Regions from separate parts of the Undibacterium sp. 14-3-2 genome, predicted to be linked through region 2. Evidence: predicted binding sites of a transcription regulator. Region 2 holds the regulator's gene; the other holds the start of a gene.
The links. Region 2 encodes FliA, which starts transcription of late flagellar genes. Its sites were predicted from a motif close to CTAAAGTTTNNNNNNNNNNNGCCGNTA; they were not measured.

Region 1: a site for FliA is predicted at 4,387-4,413, ahead of Undi14_RS17195 (flagellin). Genes of this name have one in related genera too.

What each region holds. Positions count from the first base shown of each region.
Region 1 is NZ_JAENGS010000008.1:182,913-189,310, reverse strand. It holds gene fliS (flagellar export chaperone FliS) at 1-194, opposite strand, end outside; gene fliD (flagellar filament capping protein FliD) at 233-2,248, opposite strand; gene Undi14_RS17200 (flagellar protein FlaG) at 2,351-2,725, opposite strand; gene Undi14_RS17195 (flagellin) at 2,809-4,296, opposite strand; gene Undi14_RS17190 (glycosyltransferase family 41 protein) at 4,644-6,398, shown strand, end outside.
Region 2 is NZ_JAENGS010000007.1:180,911-187,308, reverse strand. It holds gene flgB (flagellar basal body rod protein FlgB) at 1-58, opposite strand, end outside; gene flgA (flagellar basal body P-ring formation chaperone FlgA) at 338-961, shown strand; gene flgM (flagellar biosynthesis anti-sigma factor FlgM) at 1,069-1,374, shown strand; gene Undi14_RS15815 (flagella synthesis protein FlgN) at 1,377-1,856, shown strand; gene motD (flagellar motor protein MotD) at 1,918-2,697, opposite strand; gene Undi14_RS15805 (flagellar motor protein) at 2,700-3,446, opposite strand; gene Undi14_RS15800 (RNA polymerase sigma factor FliA) at 3,428-4,159, opposite strand; gene Undi14_RS15795 (antiactivator of flagellar biosynthesis FleN protein) at 4,167-5,012, opposite strand; gene flhF (flagellar biosynthesis protein FlhF) at 5,005-6,276, opposite strand; gene flhA (flagellar biosynthesis protein FlhA) at 6,273-6,398, opposite strand, start outside.

The DNA.
Region 1 (6,398 bases), on a different contig from region 2:
ATAGCGTGGGAAATTGATTTTCCTTTTGCTGCAATCTCTCCCTTTTGCATTTGCTGTAAAGCATTTCCAATCGCTGTGATCGCACCATCGAATAACATGACGATCAGTTTGTGGGGGCTGGCAGCTATGACGCCGGTTTCCACACCAATTTTTGTATATGCACTTGCACCATAGGATTTTGATGAGCCAAACATAGCTAGTCCTTTGAGTTTTCTAAATTATCAGTTGCTTGTTACTTATTCGTTGAACCGTTCAGAATGCCAATCTGAGCAGTTAAAAAGCTTTGTGTTGCATTTAATTTCGAAATGACGGAATCAAGAGCAGAATATTGCGCCTGAAGGCGGTTCTGGGTTTTAAGCAAGCGCGCATTCAGCTCGTCGGTTTGTTTCTGTAGTGACGCTAATGTCGTGTTAATACCTTTTGTTGCACTACTGATCGTGCCTGTCGTTCCAAGGAAACTGGTGACAAGATTATTCAGTTTGTATGCGTAACCCTGAGAAAAACTGACTTTGCCGCGGTCACCCGTTGCACCGCCGTTCACTAAGATTTGCAAGCCTTCAGAAGGTGAGCCGGATGCGCCAGTCAATATTTGACCTAAACCTGTCGCTGAGACGCCGTTTAATGTACCGGCGACATTTTTTCCCGTTGTTCCTGTGCTGACTGTTCCAGTCAATGCACTGACACTCGTGCCAGCGTTACTGGTCAGGCTGACATTGGACGCACTACCAAAACTTCCTGAAGTAATATTCAAGAAACCATTGCTGTCAATTGAGGTGGTAACCGTGACACCTGCATTGGAGAAACTGGCAGTACCATTGACAGACGACTGTATCATCGAAGCGAGTTGTGACGCGGTGTAGTTTCCTGCCGCTAAACTCACTGTGCCGGAGAGTCCGTCAATTTTGACATCAATTTTTGTGCCCGCAGCAATCGTAGTTGATGCCGAATTCAAGTTGACATCACCGGTTAACACACCTTGCGTGGCAATCTGCGTTACTTTGATTGCATAGTCGCCAGGCTGTGTTGCGGCCGTGGAGCCGGACAAACTGGTCAGACTATCTGTTGTTTTGCCCATTGCCGAAAACAATCCGCCGACATCATTAAAATTATTTGTCAATGCGGTCTGCAGTTTGCTGGAGTCAACTGCTAGTGATCCGTCTTTCTGAAAGCTGATGCCGATCTGCGCCAGACTGGTGAAGCCTCCACCCAGACCATTTACTGCGGTTGACAAAGTGTTTCGTACCTGATTTTGAATTGCCTGGACAGTTGGGTCGCCAAGTAACGCCCCCGCAGCTTTTGTCGTTGGATTATATGAAGTCAGTTGTGCAATCGTGCTGTTCAGACTGTTGTACGCAGAGACAAAAGAGTTAATGCTATTTTGCACTGCCGATGTATTGGTATTGACTGCAATCGATGTGGTGCCAATTTTCTGAGCGCTGATTGTCACACCCTGAATGGCCGTTCCGACCTTATTGCTCGCGCTGGATACGGCAATGCCGTTGACGGTCAGGTTGGCATTCTGACCAGTAGTCACTTCTTTGAAATTCTGGGAGCCTGCGGGATCATAAGAAAGCAGATTTTGCAGATTCGCATCTCCGGCAACACTGATTTTCAAACTTGATGTTGCACCTGTTGAGGTCGAATTCAGCACTAAATGATAAGGAGTCGCACTGCCGTCACCGACGATGGATGCATTCACGCCGATTTTTGCGTTATTGATGGCATCCCGGATGCCTTGCAGTGAATTATTTGTGCTATCAATCGTTACTGTGCCTGTTGCCTGGCTGGCATCTTGAGTAAACGTTGCCCCACTATATATTCCGCCAGTCTGAGTGCCACCTGAAATACTGCCGAACTGAAAGCTTAACGTTGTGCTGGCACCACTGCCGATGGAGGCTGTAGTATTGATTTGTCCTGCGCTGGATATAGTCTGAGACTGTGCAAGTTGCGTCACATTAACGTTGTAATTGCCAACACTGGCGGTGCTGCTTGCTGTAACTGAGGCAACTGCTGTATCACTTGCTGTTGCTGCGAGCGTCTTAAAGGTGGACGCACTGCTCAGTGCAATCAGGGAAGACTGGAAGGAGCTGACAGAACCACTTAAAGCGCCTAATGCAGTGACATCTGCCTGATAACTTGTTTGTTTTTTCTGAATAGATGCTAGCGGCAGACTCTCAATGGCCATGAGCTTGCTGACAATGGTGTCAACGGGAAGTCCAGAACCTACACCGGTGGATTGTATGGCCACAATAATTCTCCTTTTGAGGTCCTTACTATATCAAATCTGATTCTTGTTCAATTGAGATGAAAGAAGGGGTTTTACCTGCTATTTTAAAAAGATCGTTACCGATTAAGCTTCGTTCTTAATGAGTAATCCTTTTAATTTATCTAAGGATTTAGATATTTCAAGTGCCTCTTCCGTTGGAATCTGGCGTAACACCTGATTTGTTTGCTGATCAATAATTTTGACAACAACACGCTTACTGTCAGTATCGACGCTGAAGCGTAAATCCTGTGAGCGAGCCTGCAGCGCATCGTTAATATGAGCGATTGCTTTATTAACTTCGGTGCTGTCAAATTTCTTATTCTCAGAATTGTCGACTGCAGTTGCCGTGGGTGCGCTAATGTTATTAGCAGGAGGGGCTGACCGTACGTTGGTGACGGCAGTTTTGTCACTGATCAATTGCCCCGATTGAGGCGGGTTGCCAATCGATGGGATGTCCATGATCATTTCCTTCAAAGTTAGATTCCCCTGATCATAACTGATCAGGGGAATTATCTACATCAATAGAAAACTGAAGCTATTGATTAACGCAGCAGTGCGAGAACACCGTTAGGTAATGAGTTAGCTTGAGCCAAAATTGCAGTACCAGCTTGTTGCAACACTTGAGAACGAGTCATATTTGCTGTTTCCGAAGCAAAATCGGAGTCTTGAATACGGCTACGTGCTGATGCCAAGTTTTCTTGTGATGTTTGCAAGCTGTTGACAGCAGAAGTGAAGCGGTTTTGTATCGCACCCAAAGAAGCGCGTGAACTATTGACCGATGCAATCGCCGAATCGATGGTTGCCAGAGCTGACTGCGCCCCTGCCGCCGTACTCAGATTCAGAGAGGATACACCTGCACCGACTGTGACTGCTGCTGAAGTGAAGCCACCTGTCAAGTTTGCTGCTGTCAAACCTGTACCTGTACCATTTGCCAGAGTAATACCAGCAGAGCTTGTGGAAGACAGGGAAAGTGTCGATGTAGCAATGTCTGTCGCACCAGTTGCAGATACGGTGATACCTGTATTGGCTGCAGCTGCAGCTGCATTAGTACTTGCTGTAACTGTGATATTACGTCCATCAGCAGCTGCCAGGGCAACAGCACCAGTTGTTGTATCAAATGTAGCTGATACGCCAGTTTGTGAGCTGATCGCATTAACAGCAGCAGCAACTTGTGCGCCACGTTGAGCGCCGGAAGTCGAGGCGCTCAATGCACCCAGATTGACACCGTTAATTGTGATGTCACCAGAAGCGATTGCAGTTGCGCTTGTTGATGCTGTACCGGCAACTGTTGTAGAACCAACTGTTGCTGTCACACCAGTTTGACCACTGATTGCGTTAATTGCTGCAGCTTTAGCAATACCACTACCAGTTGCATTAGAGAAGGATACGCCATCACTAGCAGATGCGCCGACTTGGTAACCGTTGATAGACAAGTCACCGGATGCCAGAGCTGTCGTTGTTACAGCACCCGCACCTGCTACAGTTGTTTTGTAGCTGGATGTGGAGCCAACACCGAGAGACGATGATTTTGCACTGGCGATTGCTGAAATGCTGATCTGATCGTTTGAGCTGCCGTTTGCACCAACCTGGAATGTTTGGTTTGCAAAGCTACCGTCAAGCAGATTCACGCCGTTAAAGTTAGAAGAACTTGCAACACGGTTGATTTCAGAGATCAACTGGCTGGCTTCGTTATTCAGGGATGCGCGGTCTGATGCACTGTTAGAGCCGTTGGCTGCCTGAACTGCCAGATCACGAATACGTTGTAAGTTGGAACCGATTTGTTGCAGATCGCCCTCAGCTGTCTGAGCCAGAGAGATACCGTCATTCGCATTACGTGCAGCTTGGTTTTGACCATTCAGCTGCGAAGTCATACGTTGAGAAATTGCGAGACCAGCGGAGTCATCTTTTGCGCTGTTAATACGCAGACCGGATGACAGACGTTGCATGGATGTTTGCAAAGAGCCTTGAGATGTAGTCAGGCTGCGTTGTGCATTCATGGATGCAATATTGGTATTGATATATGAAGCCATTTTGATACTCCTTACCTAAGTTATTAAATTCGGCGTTAAAACCTCAAACTTCGGTCTGTCTGTTGACTGTTGCACCGCCGTTGTAAAGGGTTACGGACGGGAATCAAAAACTTTTAGCTAGTTTCCGCAAATAAATACTATTTTTTTTGCTTAAGTTTTTCGTGATATTCCGCTCAACGACAGCTTTTAAAATTTCTTGAGGGCTTAATTTAAATATCTTTCACCCCTTTATTCGGGCTTAAGCATTTATTTTTTCCCTTTAAAATGAATTTCGATGATCATAATGTCCTCGGGAATTATTTTTTTGGTCATGTTTTTGGTCTTTGCCACCTTAAAGAGAATAGATAATGAGTAAAGTCGGCTTGCACCCCGGAAATGCATTTAAAGAAGCAAAGGCTTTGTATAAGGCTAATCAGGCAGAAAAAGCGAAAGCACTCTGTCTCCGGATTGTTCAGCAATATCCTTTGCATCAGGACGCCAATTACTTTCTCGCCAAATTAGCTTTTGAAGGCGGCTTGAATGAGGAATCGCTACTTTTTTTACAAAAAGCGTTTTCAGGTGCGCAGCAATTCAACGCAGATAAGCATGCTTATTATCAGGTTCTTAATCGTTATATACAGAGTCGTTCATTTGAACAGCTTGAAATTGCCAGTCTGTGGCTGACCGGATTTAATCCTAAAGATGGTATTGCCTGGGATTACCTTGGCATCAGCCGCCTGGAACAGGGGAAATATCCCGAAGCTTATGAGGCGCTTCAACACGCCGTGGCACTATTGCCGAACAATCCTCATGTGCTGGCGAATATTGGTAACGCGCTGATATCTTTGGAGCGTTGTGCCGAGGCAGCTACTTATTTGCGGAAAGCAGTCTCAATTGATCCGGCGATGGTGGTGGCGCAGAATAATCTTGGCAATGCCTTACGGATGATAGGGCAGACGCAGGCTGCTGTAGATACTTTGCAGATTGCGGTACGTCTTAATCCCGGTCTTGCTTATGTTCACAATAATTTAGGCCTGGCATATCGTGAGAATAATCAATACAGCGAGGGCATCAAGTGTTTTTATACTGCACTGGAATTGCAGCCTGATCTGATTCAGGTGTATCCGAACCTGATCGACGCGCTGAGACAGAATGGCGAGGTACAGCGTGCGATTGAATGCGGTAATGAAGCGATGGATCGTTGCGCGAATATCCCGGAATTCTGGGGTGGCTACGGCGATGCCCTGCGCGAGGCTAATCATCTCGATCCTGCGATTGAGGCCTATATGCGGGCGCTGTCATTTAAAAAAGACTCGCAGTCTTCGTTTAATCGCAAAATATTCAGCAATTTACTGTTCTGCTTAAATTACCACCCCGATTTACCCGCAGAAGCCATTTTCGGCGCGTATCAGGATTTTGATCAGCGTTTTGGTTTGCCAAATAAAGTCTTCTGGCGTCCTTTTGATAACGTACGCGATCCAAATAAACGTTTGAAGGTCGGGTATGTCGCGCAGGCGTTTTATAACCAGGTCTGTAAATATTTTCTGCTGCCTTTGCTTGAAAAGCACGATAAGAGTCAGGTCGAAGTTTATGCGTATGCGAATCCACCGTTTGAAGATGAAACAACGGAATATTATAAAAAGTCGGTTGATCACTGGATCTACACCCGCGAAATGACCGATGCCGAACTGGCAGAACGTATCCGCGCAGATGGTATTGATGTGTTGATCGACGTTGCCGGACACACCAACAGTAACCGACTGGGTGTCTTTGCGCGCAAACCTGCGCCGGTTTCGCTGCATTGGCTGGAATACGGCTACACCACGGGTTTGACGGCGATTGATTATTACCTGACGGATAAAGCTACGGTTACTGATAACTGCGCTCACCTGTTTTCTGAAAAAGTCTGGTGTCTGGATGGGCCAGCGTATACCTATCGTCCGGATGTACGTAAAGCGGAACTGGTGCCGCCACCGGTGCTCGAAACGGGCGTGATTACTTTTGGTAGCCTGTCGCGCTCAGTCCGTATCAATCATAAGGTTGTGAAGGTCTGGTCAGCGATACTGGACGCGATGCCGAATTCCCGCCTGATTATTAACAGCGGTGACTTTAAAGACGTCAAA
Region 2 (6,398 bases):
GACCACGAACAGATAAAGCTGTTTCGTGAAAACGCATGAAATCATCTAGTTTAGTCATCCGAAGCCCCTCGCCAGTCCAAAGCCAGCCTTCTGCCAGCCATATAACGGTTTTCCATTATTGGCATCTTATATCCCGCAAAGACAATTCAATTCATTGAGTAAAGGCGAAAAACCTCTTCTATTCAAGCCTTAGCAAACAAATCCTGACATCTACAATGGCAACACGTTAAAAGTTATCTGCATCCGCCCAGCTATGAAACCACTTTTCAGATCAGTTATTTTTTTGTTAGTGCTGACGTCGGCCCTTAATCAGGCGCAGGCGCAAACCACGGCTGCTATGCAAGATCACGAAATCATCAGAAAACTGGCAACCGACTTTTTAAATCAGCAGGCAAGAACTCAACCGGGTGAGAGTACGGTTACGATGGGACAAGTAGATAAACGGCTGAATCTGGCAGCGTGCCAGTCTCCTACAGCATTTCTGCCTAACGGAAGTAAAGCCTGGGGCAAGATCACGGTCGGGGTACGTTGCACAGCACCTGTTAACTGGGTTATTTACTTGCAGGCAAACGTACAAATCACTTCTGAATATTACGTCGCGTCCCGTGCCCTGAGTCAGGGACAGCTCATCACAGCTGACGACATGAGTAAAATTAAAGGCGACATATCAAATTTACCTGCTGGCATTGTTACCAATCCTGAACAGGTCATCGGCAAATCCTTGCAAAGCTCCATTTCGTCCGGCACACCTTTACGCCAGGAATTACTCCGAAGCCCGGCAGTAGTGCAACAAGGGCAATCTGTCAGAGTTGTCAGCAATGGCCCGGGGTTTCAGGTTGCCACAGATGCGCAAGCACTGAATAATGCAGCGGAAGGCCAGGTAGCTAAGGCTAAAACAAGTTCCGGGCAAACTGTCAGTGGCATTGCCAAAGCTGGTGGCGTCATTGAAATAACATATTAACAAGCACAACAATTGGAATATATTTGTACGTAAAATTAAAGTTTAAAAATACCTGGCCGATAACCGGATTGTAGAAGTAGACCATTCCCACTTTCGAGGGTATCGCCGTGAAAATTGATGACACACTAAATAAAGCTGCAAGCTTACCAAGCCAGCAGCCCGTACGGACCGAAAAAGCACCAGAGAGAGCAGTTTCCACTCCGGCGCCTTCTATTAACGTACAGATTTCCCCTCTGTCTACGCAATTGCAAGCTTTGCAAAGTACACAAGCAAGTAATGGCGTATTCGAGGCAAAAAAGGTTGAAGAAATCAAATTAGCCATTTCTGAGGGACGCTTTCAAGTGAACTCCGAAAAAGTTGCTGATGGACTTCTGGAAACCGTGAAAGATTTACTTAACTCCAGAAAACGCTGAACATGACCAATACAAGCGCAAATAGTGACTCTATTCTGCATTGCTTAAAAGAAGAAAAAGAAGCAATGGCAGCACTGGCTGACTTACTCAAAGAAGAGCAAGCTGCGCTTGTAGATGGTGATGTGTCTCTGTTGACTCAGACTTCTGCACAAAAAAGTGAATTGGTTCGAAAACTGTCTGAGGCAGAAAAACTGCGTAACTCTTATCTGAAACAGCAGGGTTTCGGTGACGATGCAGAGAGTACATTAAAGTTTGTACGCCAGACACCAGAGGCACAATTGCTTTGGGATGGTTTACTGGAATTATCGGCACAAGCTAAAGAAGACAATAAAACCAATGGCCTGATGATCACACGCAGACTGTCGCAAAATCAGGCTGCACTCAGCACGTTTCAACAAGGAACAACGACAGGCTCTTTATACGGTCCAAATGGACAGTCTTCGATCAGAACAACTCCCGCCAAAGGACTTATTGTTCGCTAATCGTTCACAAGTACATGAAAAGAGCCCCGATTGTTCGGGGCTTTTTTCATTGCGATCTTTGTCAGGGAGTAATTGGCGCTTGAGTCGCAACAGGAATATCCACTACCGGCTCTGGCAATACCGATAAGATAGTGACACTCACCCGGCGATTACGCGATCTTCCTTCAGGCGTATCATTTGAATCTACCGGTAATTTTGCTCCTTGCCCAACGGCAGTCACCCTGAAATCATCAACACCATTTTCCGTTAAAAGACGCGCTACCGTACTTGCCCGAACCGCTGATAACTCCCAATTCGAGGGAAAAACCGGATTTTTGATTGGTACATTATCCGTGTGTCCTTCAACCTGAATTGCATGATTGTCTAATTTTAATACAGAAGCAATCGCGGTCAGCGCCTGTACGGAGTCTGCGTTTAACTTAGCTTCGCCAGGTGAAAACAACAAACTTGCATTGATTTCTATCGTCACCCCCCTGGCAGTTTGCGTCACTCTGACTTTACCTTCCTTGACCAACGGCTCCAGGGCAGCAAGTACATCTTTTGCTAACCCGGTCATTACCTCCCGCTCTTTACGTATGTTTTCAGTTGATTTCCGCTTCACTATCGGCAGCGGATCTAACTTCACCACCTGTGGAGTTACTCCGGCAGCAACAGGAGAAGCAGGGTCGTTACTAAATGCGCCAGTCAGGGAGCTGGACAACACGCGATACTTTCCCTCATTCAGCGAAGAGATCGCATACATAACAACAAAAAAAGCAAACAACAAGGTAATGAAATCAGCGTAAGAGACCATCCATCGTTCGTGGTTTTCTGGCTCTTCGTGATATTTTTTTCTTGCCATGTTTAAACCTGATTACTGTGGTTATCAACCCGCTCTTCCACGATACGAGGACTATCTCCAACAGCAATGCTATAAAAAATATCGGACAACATCTCGCGTCGGGTAATTTCTCTGCCAATAATTTCTTTTAACTTATTGCTGACGGGCAGAAAAAATAAATTAGCCAAGCCAACACCATAAATCGTCGCCACGAATGCCACAGCAATACCACCACCGAGTTTCGCAGGGTCAGTCAGATTTTCCATAACGTGAATCAGCCCCAGTACCGCCCCTAAGATTCCGATGGTCGGAGAATAGCCACCAGCTGCCTCCCAGATTTTGGCGGCCTGACGTTGCTCAATTTCATACAATGAAATATCAACATCCAGAATGTCTTTCAGTCGCGCAGGGTCGACGCCGTCAATGACTAGCCGCAATCCCTTACTGATAAAGGCGTCATCAGAAGCATCCATGTAACGCTCAAGACTTAAAAATCCCTCGCGCCGGGCAACCGCACTCCAGATCAATGCATCCTGAATATTTTTACGGCTATTGTCTTGCGGCTCAGAAATAACCCATTTCAACATACGCAAACCGCGTCGAAAAGTACTCATACGACTCTGCAGGAGCACCGCCCCCAGCGTACCAATCGCAACAATCACAAATGCCGCTGGTTGCACTAATGAAGAAAGACGCCCGCCCTCCATCAACTGACCGGAACTGATGCCGACAACGACCAGAATAAATCCTACTAAGCTAGCCCAGTCCACGCTTTCTCCCTTAAATGCGCACGCATCCGTGCAACCGCCTGGCTATGCAACTGAGAAACGCGGGACTCAGAAACGCCCATGACCGCGCCAATTTCTTTCAGATTTAACTCCTGTTCGTAATACAGGCCCATTAACAATTTTTCGCGTTCGGGCAAACTGTCGATCGCACCGATCACGGCATCACGAAAATCGTCATTCAACAAATCCTGCAAAGGATCACCGGAACTATCGGAAGAATAATGATCGAGGAAGTGCTCTTTTGTTTCTGCGTCATGGAAATCTTCGTAATACACCAACTGATGTCCGCCGCTATCCCCCAAAAGTCCCTGATACTCTCCAAGGGATAACTTAAGCGACTTGGCCACTTCTGTTTCTGTCGGCGGCCGCCCCAGTTTTTGCTGCATCTGGTTCATCGCATTTTCGATTTTCCGCATATTTTGCCGAACCCCACGCGGCAACCAGTCGGTGTTGCGCAGCTCATCGAGCATCGCGCCACGAATCCGCTGGACGGCATAGGTTTCGAATTGTGCACCATGCGTATCTTCGTAACGACTGATCGCATCAAGCAGACCAATCATTCCAGCTTGCACCAGATCATCCACCTCAACACTGGGAGGCAAGCGCGCCTTTAATTGGTAAGCCAGTCGCTTAACCAAAGGCGCATGCTCCCTGAGGAGAAAATTTTTATCTGATTTTCCGCTGGCCGTGTACATATTCAAATTAGATTCCGAGAGCGATGCCCTGTTGTCCGGATACACTGTCCAGACACAATGCAGATCGCGCACTGACAGCAAGCCGCTCTGCCAGTTGAAAAAAAGCCATAGAAGAGCGCGCTTTTGGAAAAGCGTCAATCACTGACCGCCCCTGATGAGCAGCTCGTCTGACGAATTCATCATCCGGCACATAACCAATGAAATTTAAGGGTACCGCAAGATATCGTTGAGACGCCTGAGCCATATTCGTATAAATCAACATTGCTTCTTTCTCAGATACACCGGACACCAAAATACTAAAAGAGCGTCGCCCCAGACGAGCACTCATACGCTTAATCAGTCCATACGCAGATTTGATTGCTGACGGATCTGAAGAAACCTGAATCACCACTTCACTATCATCCAGAGATGCCAGTGGAAACGCATCGCACGCGTCAATATCACAATCAACCACGACCATATCGGCACGATGTACTGCCAGATCAAATACTCTAGACAATCGTCTCGAATTCTCGGCGGACAAGCTGGACGACAAAGTCCCCTGACGCGATAACATCGATACTGACAAGCCAGACGCAACCACTTTTACTGCCTCGTGCATTGTACGCTGTTGTTGCGCTACATCCAACAAGGTGCGCTCTATGCTCGCATTGAACCACGCGCCAACACTATCGGAAGACGAACGCGCATCAACCATCAAAATTTGCTGCCCCTGCCGCGCTACCGATACGCCCAGATTCACCAGCATTTCGCTTTTTTCATTGTCTTTCAACGCTGATAAAAAAGTAAATACACGCGGCTTTGGTCCAGCCAGCATGCGACGCAGTCCCTCTGCCTGATCAACATTAGCCAAGAGACACCTCCCGCGCAACCGCTTGCCCATCAGTTGCAGCAGATCCGACACCAGCCATCAGCAAAGGCAGCTCTTCATCCAGATAACGGAACGGCGCCGTTTCACGTTTCAACTTAAAGGCGCGATCAATTAGGTACTGCTTGTTTGCCACATGCAAGTCTTCCGGTACACGTTGCCCATTCGCAATGTAATACAGACTTAATTTTTGGCGGATCACTATATCCAGCGCGCCGCCTATCGTCGCCGCCTCATCTAGTTTAGTCAGAATACATCCTGCGAGACCTGTCCCCTGATAAGCACGCACGACTTCACTCAGCGTTTCTCCGGTCGATGTCGCATTCAGGCAAAGCAGGCGTTTCACATCAGTGCCAGAACCAGACAACATCGCAACCTGATCCGTTACCATTTTGTCGCGCTGACTGACCCCGACAGTATCAATTAAAACAGTATGTTTATTCTTGAGCTCGGACAAAGCAATCCGCAAATCACTTTCATCTTTGACTGCATGAACCATCACACCAAGAATTTTCCCATAGATTCGTAACTGTTCATAGCCGCCGATACGATAGCCATCGGTTGTGATCAACGCCAGTTTCGACGGACCGTGACGCATCACACAGCGCGCTGCCAGTTTTGCAGTTGTCGTCGTTTTTCCAACGCCTGTCGGCCCGACCAAGGCGTACACACCACCCTTTTCTAAAATTTCATTTTCATTATCGATGGTCGTCAGATTGCGGGCCAGAATAGACTTTATCCATTCAATACCTTGTTCACCTGTTTCATTTTCCGGTAACTTTGCAACCATGAATCGCGACAAGCTGGCGCTCAAGCCAGTTGCCAGCATCTCTTTCAGCACCAGCGCCTTCTGTGGTTCGCGCTTTTGCGTATTAGCCCATGACAACTCCGCCAGTTGCGATTCCAGCATATTGCGCATGGAACGAATTTCGTTCATCACATCACTTAACTCACCCTTAACAGAAGCCGGAGCTGCAGCATATTCCTGCGGCTCGGCGGCCATGCCACGCGGTGTAAATATCCGTGTTTCATGTTGAAACGATGGCACCGCTCTGGTGTGGCCGGAGGTGATCTGGCGCTCATCCTTAGTCGGTGTGATCGACTGTATCGCTTCATCGGCCATCGCCATAATCTCGACCTTACCGTCAACATTCCGGTTGGACAAAATCACCGCATCCGCACCCAATGCTTCCCTTAATAAGCGAAGCGCCTCGCGCGAGGTGTTAGCAGTAAATTTTCTGACGTTCATGATTGCCCTCCAACAAGGCTGGTAACTCTAATGGTTTTTGTTTCAGGTAATTCGGCATGCGACAACACTTTAAGTTGCGGCAATGTACGGCGTAAGAATTTAGACAGCAAAGCACGCAGTGG